Regions from separate parts of the Paenibacillus sp. PvR133 genome, predicted to be linked through region 1. Evidence: riboswitches for the same ligand, from Rfam matches in the RefSeq annotation. Region 1 holds a riboswitch; each other region holds the start of a gene.
What was found. A riboswitch is a leader RNA that binds a small molecule or an ion and turns the genes downstream of it on or off. The one in region 1 is predicted to bind cyclic di-AMP.
Positions count from the first base shown of each region.

Region 2: linked by a shared signal. The riboswitch ahead of JOE49_RS06360 (C40 family peptidase) and the one ahead of JOE49_RS05965 (3D domain-containing protein) in region 1 are both predicted to bind cyclic di-AMP.
Region 3: linked by a shared signal. The riboswitch ahead of JOE49_RS19360 (3D domain-containing protein) and the one ahead of JOE49_RS05965 (3D domain-containing protein) in region 1 are both predicted to bind cyclic di-AMP.
Region 4: linked by a shared signal. The riboswitch ahead of JOE49_RS12285 (hypothetical protein) and the one ahead of JOE49_RS05965 (3D domain-containing protein) in region 1 are both predicted to bind cyclic di-AMP.

Region 1 covers NZ_JAFIBS010000001.1:1,329,487-1,336,759, reverse strand. Annotated here, with positions in the region: gene veg (biofilm formation stimulator Veg) at 1-210, opposite strand, end outside; gene yabG (sporulation peptidase YabG) at 412-1,308, opposite strand; gene rsmA (16S rRNA (adenine(1518)-N(6)/adenine(1519)-N(6))-dimethyltransferase RsmA) at 1,364-2,248, opposite strand; gene rnmV (ribonuclease M5) at 2,256-2,801, opposite strand; gene JOE49_RS05965 (3D domain-containing protein) at 2,948-4,096, opposite strand; cyclic di-AMP (ydaO/yuaA leader) riboswitch at 4,368-4,650, opposite strand; gene JOE49_RS05960 (TatD family hydrolase) at 4,852-5,622, opposite strand; gene JOE49_RS05955 (HD domain-containing protein) at 5,665-6,948, opposite strand.
Region 2 covers NZ_JAFIBS010000001.1:1,436,347-1,443,619, forward strand. Annotated here, with positions in the region: gene JOE49_RS06350 (4a-hydroxytetrahydrobiopterin dehydratase) at 13-312, shown strand; gene JOE49_RS06355 (GNAT family N-acetyltransferase) at 391-897, opposite strand; gene JOE49_RS06360 (C40 family peptidase) at 1,201-1,701, opposite strand; cyclic di-AMP (ydaO/yuaA leader) riboswitch at 1,707-1,844, opposite strand; gene JOE49_RS06365 (hypothetical protein) at 2,121-2,948, opposite strand; gene JOE49_RS06370 (M1 family metallopeptidase) at 2,960-4,972, opposite strand; gene JOE49_RS06375 (YwhD family protein) at 5,097-5,603, shown strand; partial or broken gene JOE49_RS06380 (NAD(P)H-dependent oxidoreductase) at 5,774-5,929, shown strand; gene JOE49_RS06385 (PTS sugar transporter subunit IIA) at 6,282-6,788, shown strand; gene JOE49_RS06390 (MBL fold metallo-hydrolase) at 6,888-7,273, opposite strand, start outside.
Region 3 covers NZ_JAFIBS010000001.1:4,452,328-4,459,600, forward strand. Annotated here, with positions in the region: gene JOE49_RS19345 (PspA/IM30 family protein) at 1-394, opposite strand, end outside; gene JOE49_RS19350 (NADH:flavin oxidoreductase/NADH oxidase) at 482-1,504, opposite strand; gene JOE49_RS19355 (polysaccharide deacetylase family protein) at 1,810-2,616, shown strand; gene JOE49_RS19360 (3D domain-containing protein) at 2,815-3,483, opposite strand; cyclic di-AMP (ydaO/yuaA leader) riboswitch at 3,490-3,658, opposite strand; gene JOE49_RS19365 (amino acid ABC transporter ATP-binding protein) at 3,893-4,615, opposite strand; gene JOE49_RS19370 (ABC transporter substrate-binding protein/permease) at 4,602-6,065, opposite strand; gene JOE49_RS19375 (M20 family metallopeptidase) at 6,214-7,273, shown strand, end outside.
Region 4 covers NZ_JAFIBS010000001.1:2,798,847-2,806,119, forward strand. Annotated here, with positions in the region: gene JOE49_RS12270 (urease accessory protein UreF) at 1-254, opposite strand, end outside; tRNA gene JOE49_RS12275 (tRNA-Leu) at 518-600, shown strand; gene JOE49_RS12280 (glutathione peroxidase) at 745-1,230, opposite strand; cyclic di-AMP (ydaO/yuaA leader) riboswitch at 1,697-1,869, shown strand; gene JOE49_RS12285 (hypothetical protein) at 1,985-2,380, shown strand; gene JOE49_RS26900 (potassium-transporting ATPase subunit F) at 2,564-2,641, shown strand; gene kdpA (potassium-transporting ATPase subunit KdpA) at 2,781-4,457, shown strand; gene kdpB (potassium-transporting ATPase subunit KdpB) at 4,495-6,525, shown strand; gene kdpC (potassium-transporting ATPase subunit KdpC) at 6,545-7,273, shown strand.

The sequences.
Region 1 (7,273 bases):
GGTAAGAATGTCAGCATAGCTGTAGGAGACACGTTTAAACGTCTGTTGCTCCTGATCCAGCTTGACGATAAAAACAGAAGGGTACGTTTCTTCCAAGACACCAGTTCGTTCGACGGTCTTACGGCGTCCGCCGTTAGCCCGCAGCAAAATTTTTTGCCCTACATGTGCGTCGAGACTGCGTTTGATTTCCAACAGCGTATTTTTAGCCATTGCCTAACGACCACCTCTTTCCTTGTCCATTATAACGAATTTTAGAGGGATTGTCAAATCAAGCTAAATATTATAACAACACGAAAAATAAGTTGTCAATTTAATTTTTTGCGAACAGGAATAATTTATATAAAAAATGACAAAAAGCCTCTGAAAGCAGAGGCTTTTTGTTCAGATTAACCCTATTGGCACATTTGAATCCTAGATTGCGGAAGGCGTTACTTTAAGCGTAGACAAATTTTCAAGCTTCGGCAGGCCGATGCGATAGCTTCCCCTAGTTTCAATTCCACCCACTCCGCGGCTGCCACTGATTGTCTGGTGAAACAGGTCCCCCATGTTGACCGTATCACGGATCGAAGTAAAGGCCGCCTTGGCAGCCACGTAAACGGGGTCCAGCGCGTGAATCAGGATACGCCCTGGTGAGCTGGCGAAGTTCGCTCCCGCACGTAGCAGCGCCTCAAAATGGGACTGGCACGCCCCCGCTACAATCGTCAGCGAATCCAGATGACGTTCATATTGTCTTGCTACCTGAATCGCCGCCACAAAATTTTGCGAATTTTTATAACTTTTCAAGCTGTACAAATCGTAAGGCTGTGGCTGCTTCAGCACACCGTCATGTCCGGTAATGACTACGATATCCGGACGGATACGGGGAAGCAGTCGGTACAACGTGTCCGCCATTGCCGATTCGTGAACGTGATGTCCCTCTGCAGGAACACGGAGCTGTTCATATAAACTGAGACATTTTTTCAAATAGCCGGGATCTCCATCCAGATGAAGAACCTTTCCCGGCATTTCAAAATACGTTGACTCGACCGGATCACTCCAGTCCCCAACCAGAGCTGCCTGACTACGAGCAGCTTGCTGCTGGCGTGCCCGTTGCAACAGATTAAGAGACTCACCAGCCTTAATATGGGCCTGCTGAGTCTTACCGCTAATCTGGTCTGCAGGCACTCTGACCAGATCGTTCACTGGGGAATCGGCCAGCAGCCGAAATTCTATTCCCTTAATGATCGCTTTATCCCGCTGGATGTCCTCAACACGAAACGTGACATCTCCGCCGTACGATTTCCGAACGACCAAGTCTCCTAAACTCATCACACTGTATCACCCCTCCTATATCGTATGGGTGAATGCACAGTTTGGTTCCAGCTTAGGATATACCTGCCTCCAACAGCACAGCGCTGAGACGCGCAAATTCCTCAATACTTAGCGTTTCTCCTCGACGGGAGGGTTCAATACCAGCTTGTTGCAACAACGGCTCCAGCGTGTCCCTGTTCTCTTTGGTGAAGAAACGGCTTTTTAAGTTATTGGAAATGGTTTTACGACGCTGGGCAAAAGCAGCATGAACCACTTCAAAGAAATGCTTCTCATCCACCACTTCCACTGGAGGGGCTTCCCGTACACGCAACCGGATGACTGCAGACTCAACATTCGGCTGGGGAATAAATACTGTATTCGGCACAATACAGACTAATTCAGGTTCGCTGTAATATTGCACCGCAATGCTCAGGCTGCCGTAATCCTTCGTTCCAGGAGACGCAGCCATACGCTCAGCCACTTCTTTTTGGATCATAACGACGATATTCTCCAAAGGGAGCTTGTCCTCCAGCAGCCTCATCAGAATCGGTGTAGTAACGTAGTACGGCAGATTAGCCACGACACTTACTTTGCTCACGTCTGCAAAATCGGCTGCGAACACCTCGCGCAAATCCAGCTTCAACACATCTCCATGACGTACCTTCACATGCTCGTAAGGGGCCAACACTTCTTCGAGAATTGGCAGCAGCCGCTGGTCAATCTCGACAGCGGTAACTGCCTTGGCCGATTGGGCCAGCTTCTCGGTCAAAGCACCAATCCCAGGACCGATCTCAAGTGCGCCCTTCGTCTCATCCAATCCGGCAGCATTTACAATCTTATTGAGAATATTCTGATCAATCAGGAAATTTTGTCCCAAACTCTTTTTGAACGAAAAACCGTGCCGTTGAATAATGTCCTTCGTACGCCGCGGTGTTGCTATATCTTGAATCCCTGTCATACGGATATCACAATCCTTCACTTTCAATTTGTGCCAGCGCCCCGGCAAATTCCTCGCGGCTGATCTGAAATACAGAGAGCCGTTTATGTAGCTGCTTTCCGTTACAATAACCAATACCCAGCACATTCCCTAAGGCCATACGGCGTGCAGCAGCATTAGGATGGGTGATGAGTCCAGCATCAATCAGGTCCGCCCACTCAATCAGCGGGTCGGCGCCTTCCACTGTCGTATGGACCCGTGCAAGAGCGTGTCTGATCGCTTCCGGTGAGGCATTCTCCACGCCAATATCTCCTTTACGCGTCGCTTCTGCCTCGGGTATAAAGGCCTGCTTGCAGCCGGGTACCTTGGAAGCGATAATCTTACGGATGCGCTCCCCTGCATGATCGGGATCGGTTAAAATGATGACCCCCCGCCGCTCCTGCGCCAATGCAATTTTACGCAGCGTCATTTTATTAATGGCTGAGCCGCCAGTTTCTATCGTATCCGCTTCAACAGCGCGGCGAATGGCCACCGTATCATCCCGGCCCTCTACCACGATCACTTCCTTGATCATTTGCGTTTCCCTCCACTGCTACACAGCAAGCTATATTTATCTTTCCCTGCTTTTGAAAACAAAATAAGAAGAGGATATCCTCTTCTTAGCATGGCATAACTATGTTGTTAATACTATCGCATTGCCCTCAACATACACAACCTGTTTTAGTTGATTTCAGGCTTTATCGGTCCGATAACATAAACGGTTTTACCGTGCTTACGACCAAATTGGTTGGCTCGGCTCAAACTCTCATAATACACATCGATTTTGTGGCCTTTAATCGCGCCACCGGTATCCTCCGCACGGCGGAAGCCCACCCCTTCGATATATACCCACCAGCCGATTGGAATTACACTCGGATCGACCGCGATGGTGCGTCCTTCCGTGACACGTGCGCCGGATGCAGTACGTGTACCGATACCTGGCTCCTGTGAGGAATACGCCGTCATGGAGACATTTTGTAAAACTTTGCTATATTTAAAATTGATGCCTGCTTTACGGACAGCACTGCCCGAACTAACCGTTGTTGCCTTAACCGCATCATTGGGACCGACGGAAGCAGCCAGAACGACCGGTTTTTTCTTCGTTCCTACTGCAATGACTTTATCCACACGGTTCTGTGCAACTTCCTTGTTAACCAGCTGTTTGGATACCAACTTTCCATCATGATATACCTTTTGAACGTGCTGGACGACCACACCCGATTTGCCGCTTTGAATGACCCGATTATCGCCTTTATAAAGACTCGGATCGGCCGTTTTGATGACCTGATAAGGCACCTGTTTTTTCTGTTCGACCTGCTGTTTCTTCACACGGACGATTTTTATGTCCATGTTAGACGAAACAGAGGCATCCAACGCAGGATAAACTTTATCCGTTGATGATAATTTATAGCCCGAGGTACGAATGGCACCTTCTACTGTATTTTCTGTTGTGTACAGCTTTTTCGTCTCATTGCCTGAAGATACTTTGACTTGATTGGCACGTTTAATGACTACGCGATCGCCATCCTGTATTGCTCCATTTAGCGGCATGGAAACTGTATCATGCGGCTGAAGTGAAATGGAATGCTCGCTCAGCAAATCTTGAAGCTTGGATTCCCGGGTTTCTACCGCAGACGCCTTGCCATCGATGACAAAAAAGACTTGTTTTTTAGATTGCGTGTACATCAGAATTGAAATCATAATCGTTAGCGCGATTAGAAAAATAGCAACCAAAGCAGCCTGGCGCACATTCTCTTGCTTCCAACGCAATACGTAAGACATGCTGGATGAGCGTGACTCATGGGTATCCTTTTTTTGGAAAATGCCCATTTCCTCCGTCCTCCTTACATAGCCCGCCGTCTGGAGTAAGACATAGTTGAGATTTGACGTGACTATAACAGATTTTCTACAAGACAAGCCCAAACTGCGACTGTCCTGCACCATGTACCCGTCTTCGCGGCATGCTGTCCTCCCCTGTTTAACCACAGTATGATGACAGATTTTCTTTTATTCACAACAAAAAAAGCCAGAGAAAGAGACTAGAGAGCTCTTTCGTGGCTTCCGGCATGTGTGAATATGCGGGAAAACTCATGCACGAGATGGCTTCTCTCTTGTTACGCTTACGGGGTTAGCTGTCGGGTTCGGACGTAGAGAGTCGCCCTAGCTTGGGTCAACCGCTCATGGCGGTCGCCTTCACATTCACCCCGAAGACCCAGAAAGAAATCGAAATACGGCTCCTCCACCTATTCAATCCCATCCGGGGAAAGAATTTAGGTCGAGCCGGCTGGCGGAAGAGACGTTCCCTTCTTGCACATATGCCGGACGTACTGTAAGCCATATCGGTTCCCCCGTTCCCTGTAAAAGGGACTCAGCGAGACTGGTTCATGAAATGACTTGTTGATGTTTACATTCAAACAACAATTCACTGAAAAGATGATATCCTGTTTCTATGCATGTTGTAAAGCAGGTTTCAAGTACATTTTTTAAAATATTCGGTTAAAATATTGTAATATTCTCGAGTTTCCTGCAACAAATTCATGATTAGCTTCGTCTATCTCTTTATTTTGATCGATTTCTTCACTTTTTCATTGAATGTCAAATCGTTCCAGGGCATTTCGGGTCGTTATTGACACTAATTCCTCCACTGTAATCCCTTTGATTTGGGCTGCAGCCTCTGCTACCAGTCTCACATGTGCAGACTCATTTCGCTTCCCACGAAACGGATGAGGCGTCAGATAGGGAGCATCAGTTTCAATGAGCAGACGGTCCAGCGGCACCTGTGCGAGCACCTCTTTTGGCTGCTTGGCATTTTTGAACGTTATTGGACCACCGAAGGAAAGGTGAAATCCCATATCCAGCACCATTTTGGCAGTTTCCCAGCTACCCGAAAAGGAGTGCATGACTCCGCCAATCTCACTCGCTTTTTCCTCGCGCAAAATCTTAACAATATCTTCATGTGCATCCCGGTTATGGATAACAATGGGCATTTTGAGCTCACGAGCCAGACCAATTTGATTTCGAAACACCCGATGCTGCACATCCTTCGGTGATGTATCCCAATAATAATCCAGACCGATCTCTCCGATGGCTACAACCTTTTTATGACTGCATAACGATGCAATCCATTCTAGATCGCCCTCCTGCATTGTAATAGCATCCTGCGGATGCCATCCAACTGCCGCATAAATAAAATCATACGTCTCGGCCAATTTCATAGTGGATGGAATGGTCTCACGATTAAATCCGATATTGATCATCCGTGTTACTCCTGATTCGACAGCACGTGCTATAACTTCTTCACGATCTTCGTCAAATTGTGGCGCATCCAAGTGAGTATGAGTGTCGAATAAATCCAAGGTTTACATCTCCTTTTTTTACTTACATTTCTATATAGTTGTCTATTCTTTGACAAAATAATTCCTTATTTCGGCAGGAAGCCTGTCTTTTACCGCGTTCAATTTATTCTGGGGAAAATACATATGATATTTTCCTCGGTGAATACCACTTATTGAGCGCACAATTTCCGAAACTTCGGATATTTCACTCACCTCGCCCTGACGTCCAAGCAGTAAAATCTGGTTGTCCGTCGAGCCACCCTGCCGAAACACATCATAAGGAAGATCTGTCGGAAAATCAATTTCAAAATCATATTCAGGGTGCAAACCAGCCTCTTTCAAAGCTTCTCTAATACTGTCAATGGTATCTGTATCCATATTTTCAATCTCTACATATTTATACAATCTACGGTCCATAAAACGGCTGCTCAAATCGCTTAAAATTTCGTCCTTTTCTCGTTTCCACTGGCTAAATACGGTCTGGATTAATGACTCGTCGAGCATCAGATATTGCTCTACTGTAAGCTCTCCTTTCAACAGATCCGGCAGCGGGTCCAGCAGAAAACCAAACTCATATCCGTTTTTAAACAATTCCTTTGCTCGCTTGAAAATTTTACGTAAAAGGATTTCCGAGCTGCGTGTTACAGGATGAAAATAAATTTGCCAATACATCTGGTAGCGTGACATTAAATAATCTTCTACTGCATGCATGCCTGATTCCTTCACAACAATTCTCCCATTATGAGGACGTAGCAGTCGTAAAATACGATCCAAATCAATTGTGCCGTAGTTGACACCTGTCGAATGAGCATCCCGCAACAAATAATCCATACGGTCAGCATCTAGCGGACTGGTTACCAAGTTGACAACGATTGGCTTATCATACGTTTTGGCTATAACCGCAGCCACCTTTTGTGGAAGCTTTTCGTCGACTTGCCGTAGCACAGCGTTGATCTTCGTGTCTCCCAGTACAATGCGGCATGTCCAATCCTCATGGTTCATATGAAAGGCTTCCTCAATTGAATGAGAAAATGGGCCATGCCCCACATCATGCAATAAAGCTGCACATAGAGCAACCAGCCTTTCCTCCTTCGGCCAATCTGGGAAATCTCCACGTTCAAATTGAGAAATAATACGTCTCGTAATCTCATATACGCCCAATGAATGTGAAAAACGGCTATGCTCCGCTCCATGAAACGTAAGATACGATGTGCCTAACTGCCGTATGCGCCGTAAACGTTGGAACTCCGGCGTATTGATCAACCGCCATATCACAGTATCCTGAACATGGATGTAATTATGTACCGGGTCTTTAAAAACTTTTTCTTCACTGAGTGGCTGGTGCAAGATATCAGCTCCTTTAATATTCGGAATAATGGATTAAAATACAATAAAATCCTAAATGATTTCCTTCATTCGACATTATTTGTCGTAATATGTCGAATTATAGTTTTTCGACATTTCCAAATCGACAAACTGAATAAATCATCAATAAGATAAGGCAATACACATGAGTAAAGGTCTTTAATCTAAATACTTTTGCATAATCAGACTGTTACTACATTTTTAAGGTTGACTGTTTTGGGAATCGTTGGTATAGTAAATATCAGAAAAGAGAAAATTTTGTCGAATCATGACACTTATATTATTTTAAACGGCGAGAGGAGCCTGA
Region 2 (7,273 bases), 110 kb from region 1:
GGAGTTCGTAACATGCCTTTTACACAAGAAGAGATTGAAGCACATCTGGAGAAACTGGAGGGCTGGGAACTGGAGGAAGGACGTTGGATCGTTCGGAAATATAATTTTTCCAGTTTTATGAAAGGGATTGCATTCGTGGATGAAGTTGCCGCTATATCTGAAGCATTCAATCATCATCCATTTATTACGATTGATTACAAGACCGTGACTCTGCGTTTGACCTCTTGGGACGACGGCGGTATTATGGCCGTGGATATTAAGGAAGCCCAACAATATAATGAAGCTTTTGAAAAAATGCGCAGCAGTCATTGAGCTTGTAATGATCTGTCGTATGATGATAAAAGCGCCTTCGCTATACAACATCGCGGTTGTATGCCGAAGGCGCTTTTATCATAGAACCTGGGTTTGGTGCTCGGGACGATATACCATACAAAAAAACGGTTTTTTGCCATCGGGAGTCTGGCGTTCATAGGTATCTGTAAGCTCAAATCCAGCCGCCTTGTAAGCCCGGATAGCGCGCCCATTCCAAGTGAGTACCTCTAGATCAATTTCATTCTTCGGGTTGCGTCGTTGGGCTTCCTCTGCAATGGCACGGACAAAATCAGAGCCTTTGCCATGTCCGCATCTTTCAGGATGCATTCCAAGACCTAGCCGGGTCACACCGATCATAGGAAAATATTGAGCAAATCCCGTCAGCTTATTCTCTTCATCCAGTACGGCAACATATTGCTCTTGGCGAAGCGTGGGACTTCCAAATTCGACTTCAAGCGCCTTCATTTGTTCCCAGGGGAGCCAACCGTATATATTATAAGGTGGATCATAGCGCCACTCACAGATTGCAGCCGCTTGATGCTCGTCCATCGGTACGATCCGATAGTTGGATATTGAGGCCGGCATGTGTTCTATCCTCCTTTTACAGGTACTTCAATCATTAACAACAGATTGTAGACAAGTTGCAGGGGAATGGCAAGCGTGTTTATTTCATACTCAAGTCGGGTATACATTCAATAAGAAGGATTTACTGCTCATATGCTCCCCCAGCGCTGACGGTAAAACCGACGATGTTCGCTAAAATTGAAACCTTTTGAGGCTTCAGTTCGTCAGTAATGATAATAATTGCTGATGTTGTGGACATAAAAAGCCGCAATTTGATTCCGGCCAGAATCAAATTGCGGCTAAGGTTAGCTTGCTGTGCGTTAGTTATTCTACGTTGTCGTCATCAGGAATTTCTGAAGCTACAGAATGGTAAGCGTCTGTGCTCATAATTCTTTTTGCACCGACATAGCGGTTAGCGTAATAATTTTCGTTCAGTGAGCTAACTACTACACCACGTGAAGTCGAGGAGTGGGCAAATTTCCCTTCACCTACGAAGATACCTACATGAGAAATGCCTCTTCCTGTGGTGTTGAAGAACACCAGGTCTCCAGGTCTCATTTCATCGCGGGATACAGAAGATCCCATTTTGAATTGTGATCCGGATTGATGCGGAAGTTTAATTCCCAGTTTGTTGAATACATACATTGTGAAGCCGGAGCAATCGAATCCCTCGAGTGTAGTGCCTCCGCTTCTGTAGCTCGTTCCTTTGGCATCTTGAATGACCTGGTCCATCTTAGAGTCTGCATATGCACTGCCGCCACCGAATGTAAAAGATGTAAAGGCAATGGCAAGACCCATAGCTGCGATCGTTAGCTTCTTCTTCAAAAAAAATATACCCCTTCCAATGCCTGCGAGGTTAGCTTAAGGATTCGGTAGAAGGTTCCCCTATGACCACTCTGTTGCGAGATCAATTCACCCAAACTGGTTCCCCCGCTTCCTAGGTGCCAGGAATTAGGCTTAACTTAAGATGTGCACCTTGGAGAGCAGTATTCACAATAACGTTATTTTTGAGATAAAGGTTACAATAAAGATTACAAAGTTGTTACTATCAGTTCACTGCGATTATTGTAACAAAGACGGCTGGCTTTGGCAAATGTTTCATTGCAAAAAGTTACAAAAAAAATCTGCTCCTAATGTCCCAGGAACAGATCTTGTTAACAGTATTCAGTTATGTGTCGTTTGCGCGGATATGAATCAAGATTTTTCGACAGACGGAAATGAAGTAAAAAACATAAAGGCAGGGCTTAGCTTCTACTGGAGATATCGGTATGCCATAGTCTGTACTGCGAACTGATATGCCACAGCCTGACCAGACTAGTAACAAAATGATACGATTGCTGGAGAATGAGCGCCAGCATACCAGTCCAAATCATCGCTATGGTGCCAAATAGACCGAAGACCAGCAGCACACAAGCACCGAGCAAAAGAGATATACCGACAGCTGGGAGGAGCTGGCGAAAGAAGGCGAGCAGGGACGATAGTATGGCGTGACCACCGACAGTCCCCAGTTGCATATACAGGATGCACTGCCGAATGAACCATCCGTAAGCCATCCACCCCATGGCATAGGGCAACAAATGAAGCAGGTAAGAGGGAGATTGAAGCGTTCCTGCTACAATAGGGTAGAGTCTCGGTACTACCCAAAAGGCGGGAAGCAGCAGCAGTCCCAACTCGATGGTGTAATACAACAACGACGACATGCCATGGCGTTTCATACCCTTGAAAAAGGACAGGCTTTGCGGTTCAGTCGCATCGGTATGCAGGCTTTGATATATTCCGGCTCTAATGAAGGGAGTGATCAGTATGCGTAGTACAGTCGCCCCTAGTAGTATCCACAAATACACATGTACTTCCCGGCTGTCCATCAGAGCAATCTGGCTCTCCATCCAAAACAAGGTCTGTCCCAGCTCGTTTTGACCCTGATCAGGATAACGGAGCAGTAGCGGGATAACGGCAGACTGCACCAGCCGATAGAGAAACACCCCCCACAGTAGTCGATACAGAAATAAAATGATAACGATATAGAATCGTATGCGCACCAGCGCCCAGCCCTCTTTTATAACAGTCCGCATCTATAGACACCTCACCATGACAGACTTCCAAGCAGTGTTTCTAACAGCTTGGTTACACTTACATTCCAACGGGTTTGTTGCTTTTCGTCCAATTCGGCTTTTAGGCTATTGTTAATGTGCTTGTTCTCCAGTGCAATGGTATATAGAGGATCAAGGGTTACATAGGAAACGGGAGAAGTACTTTTGATCCGAAAAGTTGTGCTTTTGCCCGCGCCGTCCCAAGCCTTGAATATCGTGGTACCATCCTTGAAGGTAAATTGGACAGGGATCTTGGGATAATCCGCCCCTTTTTTGCTGACCGTCACGACTGCTTCATATCCATTCTCCAGCTTTTGGTTCGTGATATGATCCACCGAAAAGTCCGCCATCTGGCCGTCATATACATACTGTTCAAAATAGTGGCTCCATGAGCGTCCGGTGGCTCTCTCCACGATACGTTGAAAATCCTGGGAGGATGGATGCTTGAATCGGTACGTCTGGACGTAGGTCCGCATAATCCGATCCATTTTTTTCATACCCACCTGACGTTCAATGCCCCGTAGTACCAGCTTGCCTCGAGAGTAGGCGTTTTGCGCGTACTCAGCAGCCGAGCCGTACTTCCATGACTCGCGGTTTAGCGGCTGTGGGGAGGCTATCTGTCCCGATTGTAATGGCAAGTTGGGGGTAAGCCCATATTCTTGCTCCATAAGCCGCTCCTCTGCATAGGAGGTGAAGCCTTCATCCAGCCACGGCTCCTCAAATTCGTTATTGGCTACCATTCCGTAGAAATATTGATGTCCAATCTCATGAACTAATGTTCGTTCCAGACTATAGCCAGGATTTAGATTACCCGCAGCAGCGGCTGTGATGAGTGTCGGATACTCCATACCGCCGGCTCCATTGCCTGATTTGGGTGGAACCACGATGGATAGGGTGGAATATGGATAAGGCCCGTACCATTTGCTGTAGTACGAAAGAGCGGCCTTCGCTGCGCTCATATAGCGCCCTTTGAGCTCCTTGTGCGACGGGTCAAGGTAGAGCTTGATTTTGACACCAGGGACTTCAGCAGAAGAAAAGGGTTCTTCTACGGTTACAAAGTTGGGTGAAGCGGACCAGGCAAAATCGTGTACATCATCGGCATAAAATTGATATATTTTTTGGCCGTTCTGTCGGACGGCACCACGGGTGGGAAATCCGGTCGCTGCTACGATATGAGTTTCAGGCACCCGAATCCGTACGCTGTAAATTCCAAAATCGGCATAAAACTCGGAGTTACCATGATACTGGTGGAGGTTCCAGCCCTCTTCGGCGCGTCCACGCTGCCCTGCAGTCTCGTAGACGCTGAGCTTCGGGAACCACTGTCCTGCCATTACAAAATCATCTGTCGCACCCATACGAGCGAAGATGGCGGGCAGTTTTACCTCAAACTTCATATATAATGTGATTTCTTCGCCACCTCGTACCGGCTTGGGTAGACGCACCTTCATGAGCGAACGGTCGCCTGCGTTACCGTCATCTGGCTGCACATATTGGATGCGGTGCATGAGAGATAAACCGTCTTCTGTTTTTAGTTCAGTCAGCGTCATGGAGCCAAAGCCGTCTTTGGGCATGGTGTCTTCGCGCAGCTTTCCACCGGATTCCTTCATAAAGGTGGTTTCCATGGAAGAGAAGGCATTCGGGTATAGATGAAGATACAGATCATTCACGGTTTTCTTGCCCGGATGCCTCCAGGTCAGTGTCTCAGTGCCTCGCAAAACCTGTCCTTTTTCCAGAGACACATCAATGTGGTACTCTACCACCCGTTTGCTGAGGATTTCTGTAGCGGGCTGTGGAGGGTTCTTGGGCAGGTCAGGCAGGATGTTTGCCCCTAGAGGCTTGCCCATATTTGGGGCAAGCGCAGACTCAGACAGAGAGCCGTATAGTGGTTGGCCTATGGACTGCGGGTCGGATTGCGATTGGGGCTGCCAGGCAAACCATAACGTCCCTGCGAGGAGACCGAGGGCTAGTGTAGACAATAAAACGATTTTAGTGCGTGCTGGGGTCATACAATGGATACCTCCCGTTGACAAGCATCTACAGCATGTATATGTTTGCTTTCAGGAGATTATTAGTTAAAATATTTATAGTGTAGAATGAGTGTGAAGACGGAAAATGGAGGTCTAGTGACGCATGAGTGAAAATCAGCCGGACGGCAAAAAACAGATTGCACTGAACATTGTCAGTGGCAAGAGTAAACATAAGGGTTTCGGCGCAGGCTCAATCGACCTGAACAGTATGTCCCCGGTCATCATTGACCGAGGAGAAGCGAAAATTGATATCGGTGCCATGCATGCCAAAAGTAAAGTAGAACGTGGTATCAAGTTCTCTACGAATAAAGAGGATGTACCGAATGGACGGCAGGTATGGCTCGTATGGGTAGCCGTGGATCGTACGCCCGAAGGACGTATGTACGGCGGCGCCACCGCCTGCGAGATGCTGATTGACGACGAAGCCAAACGCGGCTGGAAAATCCTCGCCGATCACGTCAACCGTATGGATTACGCGCTCAAGCGTCGTTTCATGCTGGATGATCTCGGCAGCGAAGATAGAGCAGCGCTTAAAAGCCTGCTAATTTCGCATAACGAGGAATGGTGGGACGCTTCGCCTGAGGAATTGAAGCAGGCGCTGGAAGGATAGGCCCAGCGTTAACGCAGTAAAAAAAGCAGCCACTTCTGTGGGCTGCTTTTTTTATTTATCTGAGTTGACACTAACCTTTTAGTAAGTAGTTGTCCTGAAAGTGCATACTTACATATTTGTAGCGCTCACTTTATACTCAAAAATAAATAATACTTAAGGAGGACAATTCTTTGAAAACTCTTGTTATCGTTACACATCCAAGCATCGAGGCATCTGTCATAAATAGGCGATGGGTAGAAGAACTCAAAAAATATCCAGAAAAGTATACTATCCACGAATTGCATAAGGTTTACCCTGACGGGAACATTGATGTGGAAAAAGAGCAAGCCAGTGTCTTTTAGGACCACGCCAGACGGAACACAGGGTTCACTCATAAATTACACTCTCCTTTAGGTAAGTATATAATATGAATGTGCATACTTTACAACTGATCATTATGCAATTTTAGTGAAAGGGTGTAAAGTATGCTCGCTATAAAATGTTTCTGTATCTTTAAATGGAGTGATTCTAGAAACGGAGAGAAGCATCTTGACATCCTGGAAAGGCATTCACTATAATTCAGATAGAAATCGCTTCCACTCCTCTTTTTATTCATTTTGTGGAACCGGTTCCTTGAAAAATGTAGTTAAGTCCTACTCACTGTTTATGAATGTAATCTCTAAATAAGGTGGCATCGTTATGTTTAAATGGTTGAAAAAGAAGGCGGCTCCTCGTATTGAAGAATTCGACATGGTAGCACCAATCAAAGGAAAAGTGGTTTCCCTTGAAGAGGTTCCAGATCCTGCGTTCTCTACGAAGGCTATGGGGGAAGGCATCGCTATTCATCCGACTGAAGGTAAAGTGACTGCTCCTTTTACGGGTAAAGTCGTCCACGTGATGGAGAAAAGTAAGCATGCTCTGATCATTGAGCATGAATCTGGTGTACAAATTTTGATACATGTCGGGATTAATACAGTTTCCCTCAAAGGACAAGGGTTTAACCCTCACGTTCAAACAGGAGATAACATTAAAGCAGGGCAATTACTGATGGAGTTTGATCTAGACGCGATTCAACAGGGGGGATTGCCTGTAATTACTCCGGTAATCGTTCCAGACGGGCAAGAGATGATCAGTCATGTGGAGATCTTGGAAGGAACATCTGCCTCTTCAGAAGTACCCGTATTAAGAGTCCACTTAAAAGCCTAGTTCTCATTCAGAAAAGACTAACCAGGAATTCCTGGTTAGTCTTTTCTTTAGATGATTCTCTGATCGGTCAAGGATCGGGCATGATCATGTGATCAAAAGCTAGGATTCACATATTTCAGATATCCGCTGATTACAATTGCCTTCGTACAGCCCTCCATGAAAGCAGATCACTTTTTTAATATCATAAGGCAGCAGGTTTTTAAGAGATTCTTTGGCCATATTGAAATCACAGCAGTATTGCGGGTCTGGAGCCAATAATTTGCTGCTTACTACGCGTAGAGCATCTCCTGCAATCAGGGTTTGACTGGATTTATGATAGAAACTTAGGTGTCCTGGTGTATGTCCAGCAGTATCTATAACTACGATCCCCCCACAGAAGGGTAATTCCTCTCCGGCAACGATGGTGGAGTTTACAATAGCCTTTGGGGGATTTTCAAGTGTACGCCGGAATGCATGTCTCCATTCTACCGGAACGGATTCGGGCA
Region 3 (7,273 bases), 3.1 Mb from region 1:
TTTCTGTCAGCTGTCTGCGCATTTCATCCAGCTTGCCACGCAGGTTATCGGCTGCAGCTTTGTTCTGTTCGTAACCAGCTTTGAACTCATTCATTTTTTGTTCAGCAGATTTCTTTTCTTCCAGCGCGCGACGAGCCAGATCTACATTTTGTGCTTTTGCAGCGGTATGTGCCTGTTCTTCGCGTTTCTTTACCAAAGCAGCCTGTTCTTCGTATTGCTGTTTGAATCTCTTTTCAATAGCAATTTGAGCGGCTACCGCTTTCTCTGCATCTTCCAGGTCCTCTTGCATATCACGAATGTATTGATCCGTCATTTTAATTGGATCTTCTGCCTTGTCAATAATGGCGTTAATGTTGGACATCGTAAGATCTCTTAATCGTTTGAAAATAGACATGTGAAGTTCCTCCTAGAGTTGAATGCTTAAATTTTAAGCTCTGTACACATGTTTACGCAAGCTTTGCAAAGAGGGTTTCAAAAATATCTAAAAGCCGCGCAAATAAGGCTCTGGGATGTCGGCCTGTACTTTTAGCTCCCGCGATGCATGCAGCGCCCAATAGGGATCACGCAGCATGGCACGGCCTATTGCTACCAGATCAGCTTCTTTCTGCTGAACAACCCGACGGGCGTCCTCATAATCATCCAGTAAGCCAACAGCAATTACAGGTACATTCAGCTTTTCACGGATGGTATGAGCCAAATCCACCTGATAGCCGGCACGCGCAGACGGGCCTCCGCCAGAACCAATCGGACCCTCACCACCAGAAGAGATATGGAAAATGTCCACACCCGCATCACGATATCGTTCCCCTACGCCTGTTATGTATTCCACATTATATCCATCCTCGACGTATTCTTTGGCAGATATCCGCATAAGCACAGGCATATCAGCAGGAAGAACCTCTTTAACAGCATGTATGACCTCAACACCGAACAGTGACAAATCCTGCCCATATTCATCTTCTCTGGCATTTGTTAAAGGCGAATGAAATTGATGGATCAGATAGCCGTGAGCGCCATGTATCTCGACCGTGTCAAAACCTGCTTCCACCGCGCGGCGCGCGCCTTCTTTGTATGCCTGAACCAGTTCCCTGACTTCAGCTGTCTTTAAGGCGTGCGGCTCTTTAAAGCGTTCGCTAAAAGGAATCGAGGAAGGACCTACAGGTTGCTCAGCATCTTCAGCCTTGCGTCCAGCGTGGCCTAGTTGAATGCCAATTTTGGCACCATACTTGTGAACTTCCTCTACAATCTTACGATATGCAGGAATATGTTCGTCACTCCAAATACCCAAATCACGATCTGTAATACGTCCATCTGGATGGACCGCTGTCATTTCCACAATAATAAGTCCAGTGCCTCCTACTGCCCGGCTCACATAATGGACATGATGCCAATCCGTTGGATTTCCGTCCTTGGCCTCCACGCTGTATTGGCACATCGGGGGCATGACAATCCGATTTTTTAAAGAAAGCCCCTTTAATTGATAAGGAGTAAACAAGTCGGTCACTTTTATCCATCCTTCCTTCAATTCCATGTCTGTATAATTATGAATTGCATCCCCATTATACACCAGCTGTCACGGTATACCGAATTCGTTGTAAGGCTAAAACTTGCGAAAATGCTCCTGTTTTCGGTCATGTTTAAGAGAATATGTGCGTTTAGCTCCATCATCTTCATTGATAATCGTTTCATCGTGGACTTCTTTCCAGTCGTTTATGAGCCGAACTTGGTAACCAGCATATTTTTAATAGGACAGGTACATAATAGTCGAGAGCACCACTAGGTATCACTGCACGGAAAGGGGGGATACATATGCCGTACAGGGGAGTGTTGCCAGGCTTGGCACTGTTACTAGCATTTTCAAGTTTACCCGTTCACGCGGATGCGCCTCCCAACATCGGAACGCCCCATCCCAAGGAAGCAGCTGTTGCTTCTTCTGTACAACAGAGCACAGATCGAGCAACTCCTACATTAGCAATGCTGCGAAAAAAACATGCGGACATTTTTAAAATGTGCGGCCCACACACCCGCCAAATTGCCCTAACCTTTGATGATGTGCCCGATTCTAGGTATACGCCGCAGGTTTTGGACGTATTACACGCCAATGGCATCAAAGCTACATTTTTCATCGTCGGTCACCGTGCGGAAAAGCATCCGGGGATCATACGCCGTATTATCCGTGAAGGCCATGCTATAGGAAACCATTCCTATACTCATCCGGATTTTAGGAAGGCCACACCAGAACGCTTTCGCAACCAGATTACAAAAACAGAACGTATTTTACAAGCCAGCGCAGGTTTTCGCCCCAAGTTGATTCGTCCACCCTACGGTGAAATCACGGAGCCTCAAATCCAGTGGGCACGTCGTCATGGCTACATGATTGTCAATTGGAATGTAGACTCTCTCGACTGGAAGGGACTAAGTAAAACACAAATTCAGCGCAATGTGATCCCAGCTACTGGGCCTGGCTCTATTATTTTAATGCACGCAGGTGGAGGTCAAAGTTCCAACTTGCAAGGCACTGTCCAAGCTCTGCCGGGTCTAATTCACTCTCTAAAAGCTAAGGGCTACAAATTTGTGACAGTCCCCCGGCTACTCCACACATCGGAACAGAAATAACCATATGTTTATGATTGAGCTACAAGCTAAAGCAACGTAAAAAGGCTGTCTTACCAGCAGAAGTTTTCTGCTCGTCAAGACAGCCTTTTTTATGGATAGGACCTGATAAGAGTCTGACCTAGTTATATGCGGTAGGATACAGGCATTAAGTTTACATAATATATATTATGTTTAATTAAACCGTATATACGTATAATGCTATTTATCAATAACGTATAGCTTCACATTTTGAAATCCAAAGTCGTTCACAAATGATTTGTTGCCAGGAATAAAGATATCAATCCGTTTTCCTGTAATGGCGCTGCCCTGATCGCGAGCGACAGCTACAAAAGAATGATCCGGCAAACCTGGGTGGGAATAGCCTGTAACCAGCACTTTCGTGCCCATCGGAATGACGTTCGGGTCTACCGCAATTGTACCTAGTTTAAGCGGATTGCCGTAGTAGTCCACTGCTCCCCATTTACCATTCTCATCGGCTGCGGCAGAATACGCAGTAGCCTTAACGTCAACTATTTTGCTATAGTTAAATGTTTTGCCCCACGCTTCAATCGTTGGCCCCTCATTCGCTGGTGCTTTCTCCGTAAGAAGCTGAGGCTTCGAATCCGAAGCTGCATTCACACTTTTTTCACCAGGTACCTTAATTTGCAGACCTGCATATATATTGTTAGAGGCAATGTTTGGGTTCGCCTTCGTCAGCTCGTCCACTGATACTCCATAACGTTGAGCAAGCAAAAAGAAGGTATCGCCATCTTTGGCAGTATGAAGCGAAGCAGCATCCGCTACTCCAGCTGTCTGTGCCAGCCCTGCAATGGCTGCGGCAAGCACCGCAAATTTCATGGTTTTTCCAATATGTTTTAGATGTTTCAAAGATATGTACCTCCTCTGTTATGCCTGCGAAGTTAGCTGTCGGATTCGGACTCAGGAGAAGCCCTATGCTTGTGCAATTCACCCCTAGGCATATTCCATATCGTCTTATGACGTTTCGGAAAGACTGCCGTTGTTACGTCCCCCGCACTTCCCATAGTTTGGGCCCAGCATTCAGCGTTTGTCATAACCGCATGCTGTCCCGGTAAGTTTTGGCTTACTGCATAATATCACAATTTTGTAACCTTATCCGCATGAAAATGTTGGGAACCTTGAACATCATACTATACTCGTTACAATTTTGTCACCAAGAAATCGATATTTGTTACGAAAATATGGTGAAATGGTGACAAAAAAAGAAAAAGCCCTCCGTCAAACGGAGGGCTTTTTTATAGCTCATATCAGCACTTTCTTACAATACTTTGGCAAGAAAATCACGGGTGCGATCATGGCTTGGAGTACCAAATACCTGCTCTGGTGTACCTTGCTCTACAATTTGACCGTTATCCATAAAGATAATTCTATCGCCTACCTCGCGGGCAAAGCCCATTTCATGCGTCACGATTACCATGGTCATGCCGCCTTCGGCGAGCTTCTTCATTACATCCAGAACCTCTCCAACCATTTCAGGGTCCAATGCAGAAGTCGGCTCATCGAACAGCATTACGTGCGGCTGCATGGCCAAAGCACGCGCAATCGCAATACGTTGCTTCTGACCACCGGATAGCTGGTTCGGATAGGTATTCTTCTTATCCTCAAGCCCTACGGTACGCAGGAGTTCTAGCGCAATTTTTTCCGCTTCCTTCCCTGACTGTCTTCTAACCTGCGTTGGTGCAAGCGTCAGGTTCTGCAACACTGTTTTATGCGGGAACAGATTAAAATGCTGGAACACCATCCCCATCTTCTCCCGGGTTACATTAATATTATGACCACGAGCTGTAATCGGCTCGCCCTCAAACAAAATCTCCCCGTCCGTAGGCTGTTCTAGCAGATTCATACAACGCAAAAACGTACTCTTCCCCGAACCGCTGGGACCGATGATGACGACGACTTCACCTTTGGCGATATCTATATCAATGCCTTTTAAAATCTCATTCTTGCCGAACGATTTACGCAGTTGTTTAACGGTGATCACTGGCTCTCAACTTCCTTTCCCATAAACCCAGCAGCTTAGACAAGCTGAATGTCATTACAAAATAAATAGCGGCTGCGATTACGAACGGACTTAATCCTTCGTAGGTAATGTTCTTAATGACCTGGGCCTGATACATAATATCCACCATCCCAATGGTCGAAATAATGGATGATTCTTTAATGATCGTAATAAACTCATTACCGATAGCAGGCAAAATAGATTTAAACGCTTGCGGCAAAATGACATGACGCATAGCTTTGCCTCGTCCCATACCCAATGAACGGGCAGCCTCCATCTGTCCACGGTCTACTGCCTGGATACCTGCACGGAAAATTTCAGCCAGATATGCCGAGCTATTCAGAGACAATGTGATTATACCAGACTGGAGTGGAGTAAAATTGACACCCAGCGTCAAAGCAACCCCGTAGTGAATAATCATGAGTTGCACCAGCATAGGTGTGCCACGCAGTATCTCTACATAAGTGGTACCTAACCACTCAATGATGCGTACTCCACTCATACGTAGCAAGGATATGATCAGACCAATGATGAATCCGAACAGTACTCCGAGCGCAGACAGCAACAAGGTGTAGCCGATACCCGTAGCGTATAAACTGCGGTATTTCCAAAAAATATCTACAATGTTATTAGAAGAAACCTGACGATCCGCAGAAAGTGCACTCGCTTCCGTGGAAAACTTCTCAATCGACCCGTCTGCTTTCAGGCGAGCCAACGTTTTATTTACAGAAGCAAGCAATTCTGCATTCCCTTTACGGATACCTACAGCTGTTTCTGCTCCCGCATCCTCAGGCACAGCCTTGGCAAGGGTTACGGTACCGTCTAACGTGTATCCTTTAGCAACCGTATCTTCGATCACGACAGCGTTCACACGCTGGGTCCGCAGCTGGAGTACCAGGTCAGATATTTTATCCAGTGAAGTTACAGAGGCATTGGGCACTTTTTGAGCAATCTCTTCCTGAATACTTCCCTTTTGTGCTCCGATCTTCTCGCCTTTCAAAGCATCCATCGTCGGATATTTGTCTTTATCCTCTGGGCGTACCATGATGACTTGCTTGGAGCGATAGTATACATCCGAAAAATCAATACTCTTTCTGCGTTCATCCGTTGGTGTCATACCGGACAGTACCAAGTCTACACGACCACTTTGCAGAGCAGGCAGCAAAGAGTCAAAACTCATGTCTTCAGGGACCATCTCCGCATCCAAATCTTTGGCGATTTCCTTGGCGATATCCACATCGAACCCAACAATGGTATCCTTACCGTTAATGACTTTATGAAACTCATACGGCGGAAAGTCGGCACTCATGCCCACTACAAGTTTTTTCTGTGGCTTTGCTTCCGTTCCGTATGCATTGAGCATGGGAAGACCAGTCAACAGCAAGATAACCGCCGTCAAAACCAGGGCGGTAAAACGATATGCCTTTTTCAATCTTTTTTTCTCTCCTTAAATTCTTTATAATAAATAAGATTGTGTCATTATAAATGAATATGCATGATTATGCAATGAATGTTATAGTACAATTTCAGCATACCTAACGCAGTACCTACATTACAGCTTATATAAAGGAGTTTTCAGCATGGATTTTAAACAGACCATTCAACAGACCATCGAGCAGCATGCCCCACGGTTTAAGGACATTTCGTTATTTATTGGCGCAAATCCTGAACTTGGAAACGAGGAATTTCTGGCCGCTGCCCGTTTAAAAGAAGAACTGGTTTTTCACGGATTTGAGGTCCAGGCACCTGTATTGGGCATTGAAACAGCCTTTATTGCAACTTACAAAGCTGCAAAACCCGGGCCGGTTGTCGCTTTTCTGGCAGAATATGACGCTCTGAAAGGTCTAGGACACGCCTGTGGGCACCATTTGATATGTATGATGAGTACTGGTGCTGCCGTCGGCCTCAAGTCGATCATCGACGAAACTGGTGGAGAAGTACGGGTATATGGCACACCTGCCGAAGAAACACGCGGTGCAAAGGTCCCTATGGCCGCTGCCGGATTGTTTGATGATTGCGACATAGCACTTATGACGCATCCTTATGACCGTTACGAAAAATCAGGCAAATCACTGGCGATTGATGCTGTACAATTCGAATTTTTTGGTCAATCTGCTCACGCGGCTGCCAGCCCGCACGAAGGCATTAACGCGCTGGACGCTGTGATTCAAACGTTCAATGGCATCAATGCGTTCCGTCAACAAGTAAAAAGTACAGTGCGTATCCATGGGATCATTAATCAGGGTGGGCAAGCAGCCAATATTATTCCTGATTACGCCTCAGCCCAATTTTATGTGAGAGCCACTACACGTCAAGAACTGAACCCGCTGACTCGCCGTGTTATTCAAATTGCTGAAGGAGCTGCTTTACAGGCCGGGTGTCGTTTGGAGACCTCCAATTATGAGACTTCTTATGATGAAATGGTCACGAACCGTGTACTTTCCGATGCGTTTACCGCAAATTTGGTGCAGGCTGGCATTTCACAAGAAGATATAACAGAAGGCGAAGATCACGGCTCCATGGATATCGGAAATGTATCGCTTCATTGCCCTGCTATCCATCCTTACATTCAAGTTATTGACGAGAAGCATGCCTTGCATACACCAGAATTCCGCGATTTGGCGATGCAGGACCGGGCCA
Region 4 (7,273 bases), 1.5 Mb from region 1:
GGACGTTGGGTATGCAGCATCTTATCAATGAGGGCGATCCGCCAACTGTCATTCTGCTGGATGGCGACATACAGACTTTTGATAGCCATGCCGTCAACGGTTGTAAATTGAGGATACAAATCATCCAGCATGTAATGTTCCAGGTCTTGTAGACTGTTCAAATGTCCGTTACGCGATAGTTTCTCCAGTCCGTTAAAACGGGTGAAGCCACCAACAGGTAGGGAAGGGTCCAACAATAATGCATAGTTCAGCAAGCGGTTGCCTTTATGCAAGGTGGTTCGCCTCCTCGAAGTGAATCCTTATGTTATGTTATTTTACTTTTTACTTGGGGATAACGAAAAAAATTCGAAATATATGTAATATATATTTACATTTAAATAGCTTTTGTGTCAAATTAAATATTCTTATCGCTCATATATGTTAGTTAAAATAACGTATAAAATAATTATTATATTTTTGTTTACAAATAGTTGATGAGAGAGTATAATAAATCTGTTGCCTCATTACATTATGATTTGCGGTCGTGGTGGAATGGCAGACACGCTATCTTGAGGGGGTAGTGGGCGTACGCCCGTGGAGGTTCGAGTCCTCTCGACCGCATTATATGCAAGACTCAGTTAAAAAAGCATCCTGACACGGTTTACGTGAAGGGATGCTTTTTTTGTTAAGCATTTTTCGTTATATCCTTTAGCCACAGAAGCAACGGTAGACAATAGGTCGTTTATTAACTGATAAAGAAGGATGTCAGTTTTGCTGCAAAAGCTTCTCTATATCTCCCGCCAGCTTATCTGGAGTGGTTTGCGGTGCATAGCGCTTAAATACGTTACCTTCTCGTGTAATTAAGAATTTAGTAAAATTCCATTTGATCGCTTTGGACCCTAATACCCCCGGAGCAGTTTGGGTCAGGTAACGAAATAAGGGGTGCGCTTGATCGCCATTGACATCTGTCTTGGCGAACATCGGAAAGGTAACACCATAATTGATCTGGCAAAACTCGGAAATCTCCTCGCTGGAACCTGGCTCTTGTTTGGCAAATTGGTTGCTGGGAAATCCCAAAATTTCGAGCCCCTGTTCATGGTACTGGTCATATAGCTCTTGTAGCGCTTTGTATTGGGGGGTTAACCCACATTTGCTGGCAGTGTTCACGATAAGCAGAACGTTCCCTTCATATGTGGATAACGGAATTTGTTTCCCTTGCAGGGTGTGCGCATCATATTCATAAACGGTCATAGTATCTCTCCTTATTCAATATTCAGCAATTAAATTGTAAGCAATTAAAAGCAAGGTTGCAAGTCTGGAAAAGCTGTATCAAGCCTTTAGCCGCTGTAAAATCGTATTTTGTTCAAAACAGTAAATCGCACCGCAAATGGAGCGAATTAAGGTGTTTCTTCTTATAAAAGCGGGTTCAATCGGTGTTTAGCTGGTACATATAGCGTATTTTCTTCTCTTTTTACAAAAAAAGGCCAAAAACGCTCTACCCTACGCCAATATTGACATGCTTATCATTTTCGAAAAGGGATGAAAAACAGAGATTGAAGGAGCTGTGAGAAGCATAGTTGCATTGTAAGCGCTATTATTAATATCCTAGGCTCTAAAGGCCGATTTATAACCCCGCAGTTGAGCTTTACAGTCTTCCATGCGCGGGTGTATGATTCAAGACGTAATTTCAAATTAACTTGAATGAAGCAACAACGAAATGTCTATAGCGCTGAATTTTGCAGTTGCAAAAGCGGGGGAACCAATCGAGATTGTACGGCTTCGGAAGCCGTGTGTCTCATGGGGTGAATTTTCAGGTCAAGTGCCAGAAATAGGGCGACTCTCACGTCCGAATCCGACAGCTAACCTCGTAAGCGTACAGGGAGAGGCAACAAACCGCCGTGTGCAGCCATGGTTTATTTTATCATGGATATGTAAGAAGCCGGAGGAAAGCCTTTTTCCTTCGGCTTCTTTTTGTTGTCTTTTTATACCGGGAGAGGAGCTACTGATGGAAGGTCGGTTAATTATTGTCACTGCACCGAATGAAGCGGGCAGAAGTTTTGTGAAATTGCTTATTTTCAAAAAATTGGCGTTTGCAGTTCTCACGAATAGCGCCCAGGAGGAACGACAGCTCAAAAAAATGGGTGTGGAGCACATTGTCCGCATCAATACCATGCAAGCGGGAAAATGGAATTTTCCAAAAAAAGAAATTGGTAGTGTGTATTTGTTCGAGAACAGCTTGAATCTGACGTGCCGTTTCCTGCAAATATGTCGGCCGCTAACATCGGAATCGATCTATGTTATTACGCACGGCTGTAATCCACAAGGAATTTATCGGGGATTGGGAGCGGATCATGTGATCTACACATTGAACGGAGAGGTGGGTTTTCTGCTGAACGGATAAGCACTTATAACATAGTTGTTTTATGATTTTATGATCAAATAAGAATGGCGATCTGAGGACCGATACGGAGGGTATAAACATGATGGATATATACATGCTGCTCGTCATGGCTGTGAGTTATGGAGTGATACTGCTGTTTGTACGCTGGTGTGATGCGCAGACCTCTAAAGGAGGACGAAGAGGATGATCGTTATACTTGGGCTTACGGCTATTGTGTTTATGTATTTAATCTACGCACTCCTGAACCCTGAAAAGTTCTAGTCAGCTATAGGGGATAGAGCGGGCGGGAACAACAGATCTGAATATTAAGCATTATAGGTAGCGGGTTTGCACACAATTGGTGCTCTGGAAGCAGGTCTGTTGTTCCAAACGCAGGAGCATTTTGAAGGAGGAATAAAGGATGGAGCTGCTTCAAATTGGAATTGTGATCGTCATATTGCTGCTCTTGGTAAAGCCAGTGGGCACCTATATGTATCATGTATTCTCGAATGAACCCAATCGGACGGATCGGATTTTTGGCGGAACAGAAAAGCTGATTTATAAGATAGTAGGATTGAAGAAGCTGGAGAGCATGCGTTGGACTACGTATGTTATGAGTTTCATTGCAACGAATGTCGTGCTTGTGGCGATCAGCTACTTGCTGTTGCGTTTACAGGGAATGCTTCCTGGTAATCCGGCTGGAAACAGTAATATGGAAGCATCACTAGCTTTTAATACGGTAATCAGCTTTATGACGAATACGAATCTCCAACATTATAGCGGAGAAAGCGGGCTTACGTATCTGACACAGATGGCGTTCGTCACGATGATGATGTTCACTTCGGCTGCTTCCGGTTTTGCGGTTGCTGCGGCTTTTATGAGAGGATTGACACGGCGCGGTGAAGGGATGGGCAATTTCTTTCAAGATTTTATTAAAGCCATTATAAGGATTTTCCTGCCGCTGGCCTTTGTGCTTACGCTGGTGCTGGTTGGATTGAAGGTACCACAGACGCTACAGCCTACGGCGGATCTTACGACGCTGAGCGGAACACAGCAGCAGATTTCTATGGGGCCCATTGCTTCTCTGGAGTCCATCAAGCATTTGGGGACGAATGGAGGCGGTTATGCGGGAGCTAACTCTGCGCATCCTTTTGAAAATCCAAGTCCTTGGACGAACGTGCTGGAAATTTTGGCAATGTGGGTAATGCCGGCTTCGTTGCCGTATACCTTTGGACTGTTTGCCCGTAATCGTAAGCAGGGCTGGATTATTTTTAGCTCCATGATGGTATTGTTTCTTATTTTTCTATCTATTACGTACGTGTCTGAAAAGACAGGTAACCCGTTAATCCAGACACTGGGTGTGGATGCTTCTCAAGGAAGCATGGAAGGGAAAGAGGTTCGTTTCGGCATTGGACAATCGGCTTTATTCACTGCGGTCACAACAGCGGCAACGACAGGTTCGGTCAATAATATGCATGATACACTAACCCCACTGGGTGGCATGGCTGCTTTGGGAGAAATGATGCTAAACGTCATTTTTGGCGGCAAGGGTGTCGGGCTGATGAATATGCTGATGTATGCGATTCTGGGTGTGTTTATATGCGGACTGATGGTCGGGAGAACTCCGGAATTTATGGGAAGGAAAATTGAAGGCAAGGAAATGAAGCTGATCGCGATTGCCATTTTGGTACATCCGTTTCTCATTCTCGCCCCAACTGCGCTTGCGTTTATGAGTCATTGGGGATACGACGCGGTCACTAACCCTGGCTATCACGGGTTGACTCAGGTGCTCTATGAATATGCGTCATCTGCTGCAAATAACGGTTCGGGATTTGAAGGTCTTTCGGATAACAACGTATTCTGGAACATGACAACAGGGCTGGTTATGTTCTTCGGACGATATGTATCTATGATTGCATTGTTGGCTGTGGCGGCTTCATTGAATGCCAAAGCACCGACTCCGGTGACGACGGGGACACTGCGTACGGACAACAAGTTATTTGGAGCCATTCTGATCGGGGTCGTGCTGCTGATTGGTGCGTTGACCTTTTTACCCGTTATTGTATTGGGACCTGTTGCTGAATTTTTGACCATGTGAAGAAGAAAATGAGAATGGATGAACGGGGTGTTTGATCATGAAGGAACAACGCAAACACATGCTGGACAGAAGCATCTTGAAGCATGCGATCAAGGATAGCTTTATAAAATTAAATCCGATGATTATGATGAAGAATCCTGTCATGTTCGTCGTGGAGATCGGTACATTGGTCGTGCTGCTAATGTTACTGCTTCCCGGTTATTTTGGAACTGGCAAGGAAATGGGCTTTAACCTGGCCGTGTTTGTTATTCTGTTGTTTACGTTGCTTTTTGCTAATTTTGCCGAAGCGCTCGCGGAGGGGCGGGGTAAGGCACAAGCTGCCTCTTTAAAAAAATCCAAGCAGGATACGCAAGCTAACAAGCTCATCGGAAATGACATTCAGGTGGTTAGCTCAACCGAATTGCGTAAGGGAGACGTGGTTATTGTCTCCCAGGGCGAAATGATCCCAAGCGATGGTGAGGTCATTGAAGGTCTGGCTTCGGTGGATGAATCTGCAATTACGGGCGAATCGGCTCCGGTCATCAAGGAATCGGGTGGTGATTTTTGCTCGGTAACCGGCGGGACGCGAGTGGTCAGTGACCGGATTAAGGTGCGGATTACGACAGAGCCGGGCGAGACATTTATTGATAAAATGATTTCGCTCGTGGAAGGCGCACAGCGGCAAAAAACGCCGAATGAGATTGCACTGAACACTTTGCTTATTAGCTTAACGATTATTTTTCTAATTGTAGTGGTTACGCTAGCGCCGATTGCCCGTCATTTTAACATTGATTTGCCTGTTCCTGTGCTGATTTCGTTGCTAGTCTGTCTGATTCCAACCACGATTGGAGGACTGCTGTCAGCCATCGGGATTGCCGGTATGGACCGGGTCACCCAGTTTAACGTGCTGGCCATGTCAGGCAAGGCGGTAGAAGCTTCTGGGGATATCAACACGATGATTTTGGATAAAACAGGTACAATCACCTTTGGGAACCGAATGGCGAGTGAATTCGTGCCTGTAGAGGGCGTGGAGAAGGCAAAGTTAGTGAAGTGGGCAGCGATTAGCTCTATGAAGGATGAGACGCCAGAGGGTCGCTCGGTTCTCGAATTGATGCGCAAACAGGAGCATACGCTGGATGCATCCTTGGCAGCAGGTGGAACCTTTATCGAATTCAAGGCGGAGACCCGGATGAGTGGTCTGGATCTGGCCGATGGACGAAAGGTACGCAAAGGCGCGGTGGATTCTGTTCGGCAATGGATCGTCTCGCAAAACGGCAGTGTTCCAGCCGATCTGGAGGAAAAAGCGAATCAGGTAGCCTCTGAAGGAGGTACACCGCTGGCAGTCGCGCTGGATGATCAGATATACGGCATTATTTATCTGAAGGATACAGTGAAGCCAGGCATGAAGGAACGGTTTGATCAGCTCCGGGAAATGGGTATCCGTACGATCATGTGCACCGGAGATAATCCACTGACAGCAGCTACAATTGCACGAGAAGCGGGTGTGGACGACTTTGTAGCTGAGAGCAAGCCGGAGGACAAAATAGCGGTTATCCGACGTGAGCAGGAACAGGGTAAGCTGGTTGCTATGACCGGAGACGGCACCAATGATGCACCTGCGCTGGCGCAAGCGGATGTCGGTCTTGCCATGAATAGCGGCACAGTCGCGGCCAAAGAAGCGGCTAATATGGTGGACTTAGATTCCGACCCGTCCAAAATTATTGAGGTGGTCGCGATCGGCAAGCAGCTGCTTATGACGCGCGGAGCATTGACAACGTTCAGCATTGCAAACGATGTTGCCAAATATTTTGCCATCATCCCGGCGATGTTCATGCTGGCCATTCCACAAATGGGCGCTTTGAACGTCATGGGGCTTGGCTCCCCGCTGTCCGCTATTTTGTCGGCGCTGATCTTTAACGCGGTTATTATTCCGCTTCTGATTCCGCTGGCCATGAAGGGCGTGAAGTATAAGCCGATGAGCTCGGATCGCCTGCTGGGACGGAATTTGCTGATTTACGGTCTGGGCGGTATGGTCGTACCGTTTGTTGGCATTAAGGCCATTGATTTGCTGGTGCATTTGTGGATTTAGCGCAGAAAGGGTGAACGACATGAGTGGTTTTTATCGGATGATGTCTGGACGCAGATTTGCTGCGCACGAAAAAGCCGAATCTGGTGGGCAAGGTCATAACAAACGTACAGGGACCGGGACAGTGTCAGAAGGACAACCGGAGAGACAAGAGATGCGAGGAAGTACAGTTATTGGAGTGGCTTTGCGAACTTCGGTGCTGATGATTCTCTTATGCGGTTTGGCATATCCGCTAGTCAGTACAGGAGTAGCGCAGGTTCTGTTTCCACAGCAAGCAAACGGCAGTATGCTTCGTGACGCGGAGGGGCGGGTGGTCGGCTCCGAACTGATTGGGCAGTCCTTTGCCGATTCGGCGTTTTTTCAAGGTCGGGTATCGAGCGTTGATTACAATGGGGCTGGTTCAGGCTCAAGTAACTACGCGCCATCGAATCCAGCCTTGATACAGCGAGTCAAGGACTCTATTGCGGATTGGCAGAAGCATAACCCGGATGTACCCGTTAGTCAGGTTCCGGTGGACCTGATTACGAACTCCGGCTCCGGTCTGGACCCGCACATCTCGCCACAGGCGGCACGGGTGCAAATTCCGCGCATTAGTGGCTTGACGGGTATCCCGCAGGATCAACTGAGAGCACTGGTGCAGGAGCAGACAGAAGGCCGCAGCGCAGGGGTGTTCGGCGAGCCACGTGTGAATGTGCTCAAGCTGAATCTCGCGCTTAAGGCGCAAATGAAGGTAGAGCCTGCCAAGCGTTGA